Linked DNA regions of Candidatus Puniceispirillum marinum IMCC1322. The protein of the gene in region 1 binds, or shares a complex with, the protein of each later gene. Links are inferred from orthologs where the notes say so. Each region holds a gene or a part of one and is shown on either strand. Other genes may lie near its edges.

The links.
Region 2: the proteins of SAR116_RS09835 (region 1) and accD are in contact, whole or in part, in a solved structure (PDB 8UXZ), measured with the Escherichia coli proteins. The link is inferred for Candidatus Puniceispirillum marinum IMCC1322 from one-to-one orthologs.

Annotation. Positions count from the first base shown.
Region 1 is NC_014010.1:2,113,424-2,120,984, reverse strand. Bases 1,895-4,639 are described here. They hold SAR116_RS09835 (acetyl-CoA carboxylase carboxyltransferase subunit alpha), read right to left. Parts: upstream 3,873-4,639; coding sequence 2,916-3,872; downstream 1,895-2,915. Other genes in these bases: SAR116_RS09830 (tyrosine recombinase), read right to left, coding at 3,902-4,639; SAR116_RS09840 (carbon-nitrogen hydrolase family protein), read left to right, coding at 2,024-2,884; grxC (glutaredoxin 3), read left to right, coding at 1,895-2,022. In the rest of the region: SAR116_RS09855 (methyltransferase domain-containing protein), read right to left, coding at 1-843; SAR116_RS09850 (ComF family protein), read left to right, coding at 994-1,710; more of grxC, read left to right, coding at 1,759-1,894; more of SAR116_RS09830, read right to left, coding at 4,640-4,837; SAR116_RS09825 (hypothetical protein), read right to left, coding at 4,899-7,052; SAR116_RS13750 (hypothetical protein), read right to left, coding at 7,033-7,170; SAR116_RS09820 (shikimate kinase), read left to right, coding at 7,332-7,561. UniProt on the Escherichia coli protein: Component of the acetyl coenzyme A carboxylase (ACC) complex. First, biotin carboxylase catalyzes the carboxylation of biotin on its carrier protein (BCCP) and then the CO(2) group is transferred by the carboxyltransferase to acetyl-CoA to form malonyl-CoA.
Region 2 is NC_014010.1:1,376,922-1,379,741, reverse strand. It holds accD (acetyl-CoA carboxylase, carboxyltransferase subunit beta), read right to left. Parts: upstream 1,931-2,820; coding sequence 1,070-1,930; downstream 1-1,069. Other genes in the region: trpA (tryptophan synthase subunit alpha), read right to left, coding at 1,955-2,776; SAR116_RS06420 (bifunctional folylpolyglutamate synthase/dihydrofolate synthase), read right to left, coding at 1-1,070.

The DNA of each region.
Region 1 (7,561 bases):
ATGCGTGGCACTGCCCGGGCGCATTGGTTTTTGCTGGCTTTCATGCGGTGCCCAGCCGGTCAGCGTAATGATTTCGAAACTAGCCGGAATAGTGCCATCATCATGACCATATTCGGCCTGATAAATTTCGGCCGCGCGCATAAATAAAGCACGGCTGGTTGGCCTGCGCAGACGATCCATCAAGGCATTCTGTTCACCCATCCCGCGCAGATCAGCCATCAAGCGGAACATGTTCGGATAGGTGATCGTCAGACGATCACTATCGGCAACCGGCAATGCCAGACCTGCCCGCCCCAGCAAGCCACCGATATCGCGGATATCCGCCATCGGCGCACAACGCGGGCTCAAGCCGCCATCAATTTCACTTTCTGCCGCGGCCAATGCGCTTCGTAACTCGGTCAGGCTGTTGCCACCAAGCATGCTGATCAATAACAGCCCATCCGGTTTAAGCGCCGCGCGCATTTGCGCCATGACGCCTGGCAGATCATCAACCCAATGCATCGTCAGACAGGAAAACACCGCGTCAAAGCTGCTTGGCCTAAACGGCACTCTGTCTATATCACAGGCAATCGCTGCTCCATGCGCCAGCGCATTGCTGGCAAATTTTGGCGATAAATCCGCATGAATAACCGTGCCGGTTTTTCCCAGCTTGGCAAGATGCCGCGATAGCACACCATCATGACAGCCAAAATCGAGACATAGATCAAAATCACGACGCACGAGTTCAAGCCGGTCAATCACGCGGATCGCCGCTTCCTCTTTTAAAAAGGAAAAATCAGCATAGCTGGCGGCGGCGCGATCACGATGATGGCGCAGGCTGGCTTTGTCGAACAGGATGGGCATCGGCTGGTTCATGCCTTTGATGTAATGGCTTCGGCCAGAACTGCAACCCTATTACCTTTACCGATGGCCGCATTAACCAGATATTCATATTAATCCTATAGGCTAATGACGGGAATATAAGTTACAGGAAAACAAGTTACGGGGGGCTTGATGGATTCTGGGTATTTGAATATCTGGTTCAACCAGCTAGCCAACATATTATTGCCGCATCTCTGTCCCCATTGTCGGACATTTTGCGAAGGTGCTGGTCTATGCGCCGCTTGCTGGCAACGGCTGGAACAAATTTCGACACCTTTTTGCAGTTGTTGTGGCCGTCCACTTCCCTATGCTTTGCCCGATACACGATGCGCCAGATGCTGGGTCGCACCACCACCACTTGCCAGCATCCGTGCCGCCTGCCGCTATGATGATATCGCCAGCACTCTCGTCATCCGCTATAAACATGCTGATGCCCTGCATCTTACCCCTTTACTAGCACGGCTTGTGCGGCGGTTCTTCGATGAATTATCAGAGCCAAATCAGCTTGTGATTCCAATCCCATTAGAACGACGCCGCTATTTCCGGCGCCGCTACAACCAGTCAGCCGAGTTGGCGCGCTATATGGCACCGGACAATTTTGCGCCCTCTTTGCTGATCCGTCAGCGCAACACACCCAGTCAGGCAGGTAAAAACCGGCAGCAACGCATTGATAATGTGCGCGGTGCCTTTGCCGTGCCAGCACATCAGAAACCGGCGCTTGCCAATCGCCCAATCATGCTGATCGATGATGTCATGACCACCGGCGCAACCTTGTTCGAAGCGGCAAAAACCTTGCAAATGGCTGGTGCTGGGTCAATATGTGGTCTGGTAATTGCGCGCGTAACCTGAAACAACGTACGTGCATTGTTTTGTTTATGATTATAGGGGCACAAGCAGATGGCCAAAATTGAAATTTATACACAGATGGGATGTGGCTATTGCGCCCGCGCGTTACGGCTACTGCAAGCCAAGAATGTTCCATTTGAACAGATCGATGTATCGCTGAACAGTGACTTGCGCGGCGAAATGACAAAGCGATCCGGAGGCCGCACCACCTCACCACAGATTTTCGTCGATGATGAACATATAGGTGATTCGGACGAAATTTTTGCCCTCGATCGGGCAGGCCACCTCGATAAATTGCTCAAGCTTGGGTCGTAAAATGCGTATCGCCGCCTTGCAATATTGTGCTGGTGCTACTGCCGATGTGACCTTTCCAGTCATCGAAACGCTGATTGCACAGGCCGTTGCCAAACAGGCGGACATGGTATGCTTACCAGAAGCGGCCAGCTTTCTGCCCACAAATCGTGAGGCTTTGTTCCAGCTTGCCGAACATACCCACGATAGTGCCAGCCTCAAACGCCTTCAGGCACAGGCCGCCACACATAAAATATGGCTGCTTGTCGGGTCGATGCTGATGCGGACAGCCGATGGCAAAAGCCCTATGAATCAAAGTCATTTGGTTAATCAAAGTCATCTGGTTAATCGTGGGCATTTAATTGATCCAAGCGGTGCCATTACCGCGATCTATGACAAGATACATATGTTTGACGCCAATGTTGCCGACGGACAGGTTTATGAAGAATCTGCCTATTTTCAGGCTGGCGATCAGCCGGTTTTGGCGCAAGTCGATGATCTGAACATCGGCATGACGATCTGTTATGATCTGCGCTTTCCGCATCTATATCGCCAATTGGCGCGTGATGGCGCTGATGTGTTGATGGTGCCCGCCGCCTTTACCCAGAATAGCGGCAAGGCACACTGGCATATTCTGTTACGCGCGCGGGCGATTGAAACAGGCTGTTATGTGGTGGCACCCGGGCAGATGGGCACGCATGCCGATGGCCGCGTCACCTATGGTCACAGTTTGATTGTGGCACCATGGGGCGAAATAGTCGCCGAGGCACAGGATGGTGAAGATGTCATTATCGCCGATATCGATCAAAGCCAGATTGAGTCAGCGCGCAAGGCCATCCCCGCGATCACAACGCATCCTATCTTAAAGCCGACCACGCTTAGCTAGTCCAGCTATCTTAATTCCAGCGAAAAAATGCTTAGGCGAGACCTTTATCGCCCATCTGCATATATTTTTGTGCTCGATCAGCGATTAAGTCTTTGCTGCTCATCCCAGCCATTGATTTAAGCTGTTTTTCGAACGCGTCACCCAATGCCGTAATCGCAGCAACTTGATCACGATGCGCACCGCCAAGCGGTTCGGTTACAACATCATCAACAACACCTAGCTTTTGCATATAATCCGATGTAATTCGCAGTGCTTCGGCCGCATCCTTTGCATGTTCGCCACTACGCCACAGGATCGACGCACACCCTTCGGGTGAAATCAGGCAATAGATCGCATGTTCAAACATGACAACGCGATTGCCCGCCGCCAGCGCAATGGCACCACCAGAACCACCCTCGCCGATGATCGCCGCTACCATTGGGGTTGGCAGACGCATACAGGAGCGGATCGATGTTGCGATCGCTTCGGCCTGACCCCGTTCTTCGGCACCACGCCCGGGATAGGCACCAGCCGTATCAATAAAGCTTAGAACCGGCAAACCAAAGCGGCCAGCAAGTTCCATCAGGCGGGTTGCTTTGCGATATCCCTCAGGGCGCACCATACCGAAATTACATTTGATACGTTCTTCGGTTGTGCTGCCTTTTTCGGTACCCATAACCATGACCGACTGGCCACGGAAACGCGCCATACCTGCAATCACAGCATGATCTTCGGCATAGTTACGGTCACCAGCAAGCGGCGTGAAATCTTCGAATAATTGATCGACAATACCACGCACTTTCGGGCGTTCAGGATGCCGTGCAACCTGCACCTTTTCCCAGGCACCCAGCTTTTCGTATGTCTGCTTGAGTTCACGCTCGATACGGGTTTGTAACTTGCCGATTTCGTCAGCGATATTAATGTTGCCATCAGTCGTCATATGGCGGAGTTCTTCAACCTTGCCTTCAAGGCTGGCAATAGGTTTTTCAAAATCAAGAAAATGTCGCATATATGAATCCTAAAAAGTACGTTTATATATTAACTATCTTGCGTCTTTGTGGCAAGGGGATGTGCGCTAGCCACCAGACCAGCAAGCCGGTCGGGGCGTGTCGCCGTATAAATCTGTGTGGTTGTAATGTCAGCATGACCAAGTAGCGTTTGCAGACTTCGCAAATCAGCACCTCGATTGAGCATATGTGTTGCAAAGGAATGGCGTAGCACATGCGGACTAACCCGATCGGGGTTGATTCCGGCAGCCAGTGCCAGTGATTTCAACAAGCTGGCAAATTGGTGACGCGTCATTGGCCCATCCCCCATTGGAAATAGATAATCCGACATCAGTGCCGCCGCATGGCGATCCCGTATCTCGATCCAATATTGTACCGCGGTTTTGGCCGCATCCCCCAGCGGCACCACACGTTCACGGCCACCTTTGCCTGTCACCAGCAGGCTTTCGGGATTCCGCCGGAATTGGGCAACCTGAAGCTTGACGACTTCGCTGACCCGCAAGCCGGTGGCATAAAATATTTCCAGAATAGCTCGCGCCCGTACCGCCGCCGCCTCAGGTTCAAGGGCATTTGCCGCTTTCAATAAGGCAATCACCTCGGCTTCAGTCAGGCTTTTGGGCGCTGGTGCTGGTACCGACGGGCTGTCGATCCAGCGCATCGGATTATCGATGCGGATATTATCTTCGACCAGCCAGCCCATGAACTGCCGCAAGGCACTAAGCCGCCGTGCAACCGAACGTGCCGACAAACGGCGCAGATGCCAAGCGTGAATAGCCTGTCGCAGATCATCAACGGTTGCATTATGTAATGTTTTATCAATCCCCTGCATAATAGTCGCGACATCATTCAAATCACGCCGATAGGCCGCCAGCGTATTCGCCGCCGACGCACGGTCAGCCGATAACGCCTGCAAAAATCCCTCGATATGAATGTTATCTTCAGGATTGATTAATGCGGTTTTATCCAACAAGTCACCCCGCTTATTATCCGGATGCCTATGCTTCACACCCTATGGTCTGGAATATTGATCAGCCTGCATCTGCATCCTGTTCACCAGCCACAAATTGCGCCATAAGATGCGCCCTAGCAATTTCACGCATCAGACGCATCGCAACTGTATCCTGCCCAACATCTCGCAAATGCTGGATCACAAGGCCAGCATCAGCCGGATCAATATTGGTGAAATCTGTCGATTGTAGCAACCAGCTTGCCAGCAGGATGGTTTCGGCAACCCGTTTCTTTGCGGCCGCTTCACCACAGGCACGTAACAGAACAGGCGATAGTTTTTCGCGGTTATAAGATGAATGTGTGCCACTTTGGAGCAGATCAAACCAGGATATATCCGGCGCGTTTATGCCGGCGGCGTGCAAAAGCGGTTGCAGATGCCATGTATCGAGCATCTGCATTGTATCAGCATCCCATACATCGCCTGCATTCAATGTCAGCAAGGTACGAATATGATCGGCTATCGGATTGCTAGCCTCAAGTATCGCAGGCACCGTTGCCGGATCAGCCAAGGCCAACAGAACATCAATATCAGCCAGCACGGCTTCATCAGGCATTGTTACGGTTGGCACAGTAACAGCCGCATTACCAGTCATACTCGCATTGTCATTCGCCCCGGGCGATGTCAGCGTGGCATTATTGTCCAAAACCGCATCAACCGGTGTCATGACTGCGGTTTGAGATTGCATCACTTCAAGCGCATTGATGGCAAGCTCGGCATAAAGTGGTAACATCAGACTGCCATTGCCCGCCGCAATCTCGCGTTTCATCGCCGCCACGATCAAGCCAAAAACCGCGTTGCTTTCATCAACATCAAGCGCACGCCATGCCATTGCCGAGGTCAGCGCACTAACCTCGCTATCAAGACGGGCCAAAGCTGATTGCGGGTTATCTTCACTATCACCAGCACTGCGCCATAATTTACCCGCTTCGCGCGGCGACACAAGACCCCGTTGCAACCCGTCATAGGTCGAAACCATTCGCGCATCATCGCTTAGATAACGAAGCGAGGTGATCGTCTGTGCCATTTGTGGTGGCATGATGGCGATCCCTTCAATCGGGATCGGACGGTGCAGAGCCTCCATCAGAACAATGTGAATTGTATCCAGCGTTGTCGGATCGATATCCTCAAACACAGTCCCAGTAAATAACTCGTCAACCAGACCCATAAAGGTCGGATCACCCATGCCAGTCGCCGCCAGCACGTCAGCGGCAAAGCGCGCCGAACTCATATCGCCCTGAACCGCATCACAGATAACTTTCGCCTGATGCCAGAATGGATCCAGCGTTATCACAATCTGCGCCGCCACCGTGGCACAGGCAATATCATCACGCCGGCTCATAAGATGGTGTTCGACAAGCCAGCGTTTCCAGCTTGCCCATTTTTCATTATCGGGTAGCTGTTCGACAAGCACGGCCAGATCGTCTGAACGGCCTGCGCGCGCCAGCCATGCCAAACGCGCACGTACCAGATCGCCAGCGATCATATTTGCACCCATTGGCGGCACTGACTGTCGGGCCACAACATCATAGGCCAAAGCCGATAAGCTTGGTGACTGGTTGGCGACAGCCCCATTTTCAAGCAGAAAGGCAGCGTTTTTGGCTGGTGTCCCGCGCCAGATCAAACTATCGAGGGTACTATTCTGGCGGGCTGTATCACTGACGCCAATCGCAGCCAGCCCAATATCGGAAATCTTGCGCCGACCAAGCTTGGCACTGCCATAGGCAGCGCTGGTACTTTCCAAGGTCTGAATTTCGGCCAAGGTCTGAATTTCGGCCAAGGTCTGAATTTCGGCATCAAGCGGGGCATCTTTTGTGGTGTCGGCGGTGGTATCTTGCGTCACCATGACATCCATTTGCTCGTCCACTTGCGCGGTCACAGGGCTTGAGACATTCCGGCTATCAGCATCAACAGTTAATGACGGTGCACGCGCAACCCCCATATCAGCACCATCTGATAATGTTTGTGACGGGTCATAAATAATGACTTCACTTTCATTATCGCCAGCCAGCGTCGATGGGGTGCCAAGCGAAATCAGATCTAACGGCTTGGGTGAACTGGCGCTATTATTATCCTGCGCCAAGGCTTGCAGTGACGCCAAAGACGTCATCGATAAGGTCAACGCAACCAGCATCCCTATCGTCGCGACAGACTGACTATTTCGGAAGATTTTCATTCGGAATAACCTTATTAACAACAACTGTTGGTGCCGGAATCTGCCAGCCTGACAGGGCAATCAATCCGGCTGACGCCAGTCCGATGAAGAAAATCAAAAAAATAGCAATTCGTATCATATTATCTCCAACCCATGGGTAAGACTGTCTGCTCACTGTTCCCACAACCCGATATCCTATAATCCGGTATCCAGTAATAAGGTATGTATTGCCAGATTATGTCGTTAATAGGGCAAATTTTCTACCCTATTGTACTTTTGACCTGCATATGCAGGAAAACTATGTCATTAAAAGCCAATGATAGAGCTGATGCTGTCGCTATGCTTGGCCTATTCCCCTCGACGAGAACTGGGCGTATAATAAAGACTATGGAACAAAAAGTGCAAAAGCCGCAGAATATGGCAGGATCGTTGACGCAAAATTATAACGGCCCCCCAATCACACGGCCTATCGCTCTGGTCGGTTTGATGGGATGCGGTAAATCAATGGTTGGGCGCAATCTGGCGGCGAT
Region 2 (2,820 bases), 740 kb from region 1 along the record:
TGAAGGTCGGGAAGCGCGGCCACCAGTGCCTGCGCCCCATGTGCATTATGTGCCCCATCCAGCCATATTGATTGGTCTGGCATAAGGGTTGTCAGATCACCTTTGTCCAGCTTCTGTATGCGGCCCGGCCATATGGCATTACCCAGGCCGGCAACAATTTTAACAGGTGCTAATTTGCGGCTTGTCCCAAGCGCATGGATAAGCGCCGTCGCGGCAAGGCTGGCATTATCAACCTGATGTTCACCAGCAAGGCCGGGTGTGGGCAAGGTTACCGCACCGTCATTCAGATCAGTGTTGCTATAGGTAATGGCAATGCGCCCATCTGCGGCCTTATACCCGTTAAAATCAATGCTGGCCGTAAAAAGCTTGGCGCCAATTTCCTCTGCATGCGCGTTCAGTTGCTGTGCAACAACGTTATCTTGTTGCGCACTGAAACAAGGCACGTTATGCCGCATGATACCGGCCTTTTGCGATGCAATGGTTGCCACATCATTGCCCAGAAAATGCTCATGATCACGGGCAATAGGCGTGATTATTGTGGCTAGCGGCCTATCCAGAACATTGGTCGAATCCAGAGTGCCGCCAAGTCCCGTTTCCAATAATAACAAATCTGCTTCACATTGTGAAAAGGCCAGCATCGCGGCGGCTGTGGTCACTTCAAAGAAGGTGACTTCATCAGTACCATTAATATTTTCAACCTCTTCAAGAAGGTCAGCCAATGCGCCATCGCTAATCAATGTCCCGGCTAACCGGATGCGCTCGTTAAACCGGCATAGGTGAGGCGAGCTATAGACATGAACGCGTAACCCGCACCCCTCGGCCATGGCGCGCATATGGGCAATGACGGATCCTTTGCCATTTGTACCTGACACATGAATTGTTGGAGGCAATGCATGATGTGGATTACCTAACCGGTTTAATAGCGCAAAGGTACGATCAAGCCCTAGATCAATAAGCTTGGGATGAAGCGCGGCAAGACGATCAAGCGCATGTTGCGCGCGCATAGCATCATGTGCATCCTCGCCATCAGTTGAGCTGGACGCAAGATCAACAGAATCAATATCGGTCATCAGGCCGCCTTGCTATTTCCCATTAGGAAGCCAAGAATGCGGCCGATATAGGCGCTTTGCTCGCTACGGGCAACGACACTGTCAACCATGCCATGTTCTTGCAGATATTCCGCAGTCTGGAAATCGTCAGGCAGTTTTTCACGCACCGTTTCCTCAATGACGCGGCGTCCGGCAAAACCGATAATGGCACCGGGCTCGGCAATCTGAATGTCACCAAGCATAGCAAAAGAGGCCGTCACACCACCAGTTGTTGGATGCGCCAGCAAAACAATATAGGGCAAATTGGCATCACGCACCTGATCAACGGCAGAAATCGTACGCGGTAACTGCATCAGTGATAACACGCCTTCCTGCATACGGGCACCACCAGTTGATGGCACAGTGATCAATGCGGCTTTGCGTTTTACAGCTTCTTGCGCGGCCAACACAATCCCGTTACCAACCATGCGCCCCATTGATCCACCCATGAAGCGGAAATCAAAGGCAGCCATCACCGTGTCACAGCCCCCGATTTTACCAACACCCACAGCGATAGCATCATCAAGGCCAGTACGGTTACGTGTATCACGCAAACGATCAGCGTATTTCTTTGTATCGCGGAATTTAAGGGGATCATCAACGATTTGCGGTAGGGGGATGATATCGAATTTGCCATCATCAAAAGTCATGGCAAAGCGGCTTTCCGGTGGTAAAGGCGCGTGTGAACCGCAGGTAGAGCAACAATTATAGGCCTGCTCAAATTCGCGATGGAAAATCATCTGCCCGCAGGCTTTACATTTTACCCATAAATTATCGGGTACATCATCTGATTGAACCCATGCCTTGATTTTGGGGAGTACAGAATTTGTAATCCAGTTCATCGCTTACATCCCTTCGTCGTCTGACTACTTACCGCTAACAGCATTTGCAAGTTCCCTCACAAATGCGGCAACTTTACGGACGATATCATCATTACCGCTACCATCTTGCGAAAGATTGCTGGCAATAATATCAACAACGGCTGATCCAACAACCGCACCATCACTCAATTTTGCAACTTCCGCTGCCTGTTTAGCTGTCTTGATACCAAAACCTGTGACAATCGGCAAATCTGTGTGGTTGCTAATCCGCTTATAGGCGGTGTCTATAGAGTCAGCAGCGGCACTTTTGGTGCCTGTTATGCCTGTCACTGATACATAATAGACAAAGCCATTGGCCTCGGCCAGAACCGTTGGCAGACGTTTATCATTCGTCGTTGGTGTTACAAGTCGGATAAAGCTAAGACCAGCCTGTTTTGCGGGAATGCACAACTCTTCATCTTCTTCGGGCGGCAGATCAACCAGAATTAAACCATCTACACCTGCATCGACAGCATCCTTCAAAAAGACATCATTGCCATAAATATAAATAGGATTGTAATAGCCCATCAGAATGATTGGAATGTCAGCATTCTTTGCACGAAACCGTTTGGCCATGGCCAATGTCTTTTGCAAGCTCATACCAGCTTTCAAAGCCCGTAGTGACGCCGCCTGAATGGCCGGACCATCCGCCATCGGATCAGAAAAAGGCATGCCTAACTCGATAAAATCAACGCCCGTATCTGCAAGGGCATGCAATATTTTTTCAGATGTTTCAAGGTCGGGGTCGCCAGCCGTGATAAAGACGCCTAAAACGCCTCGGTCTGCTGACTTTGCTTTGGCAAAAGCTGTCTCGATACGACGTGTCATTATAATTCCTTTGTTCGTATTATGTCTTCGATGCAATGTGTGGT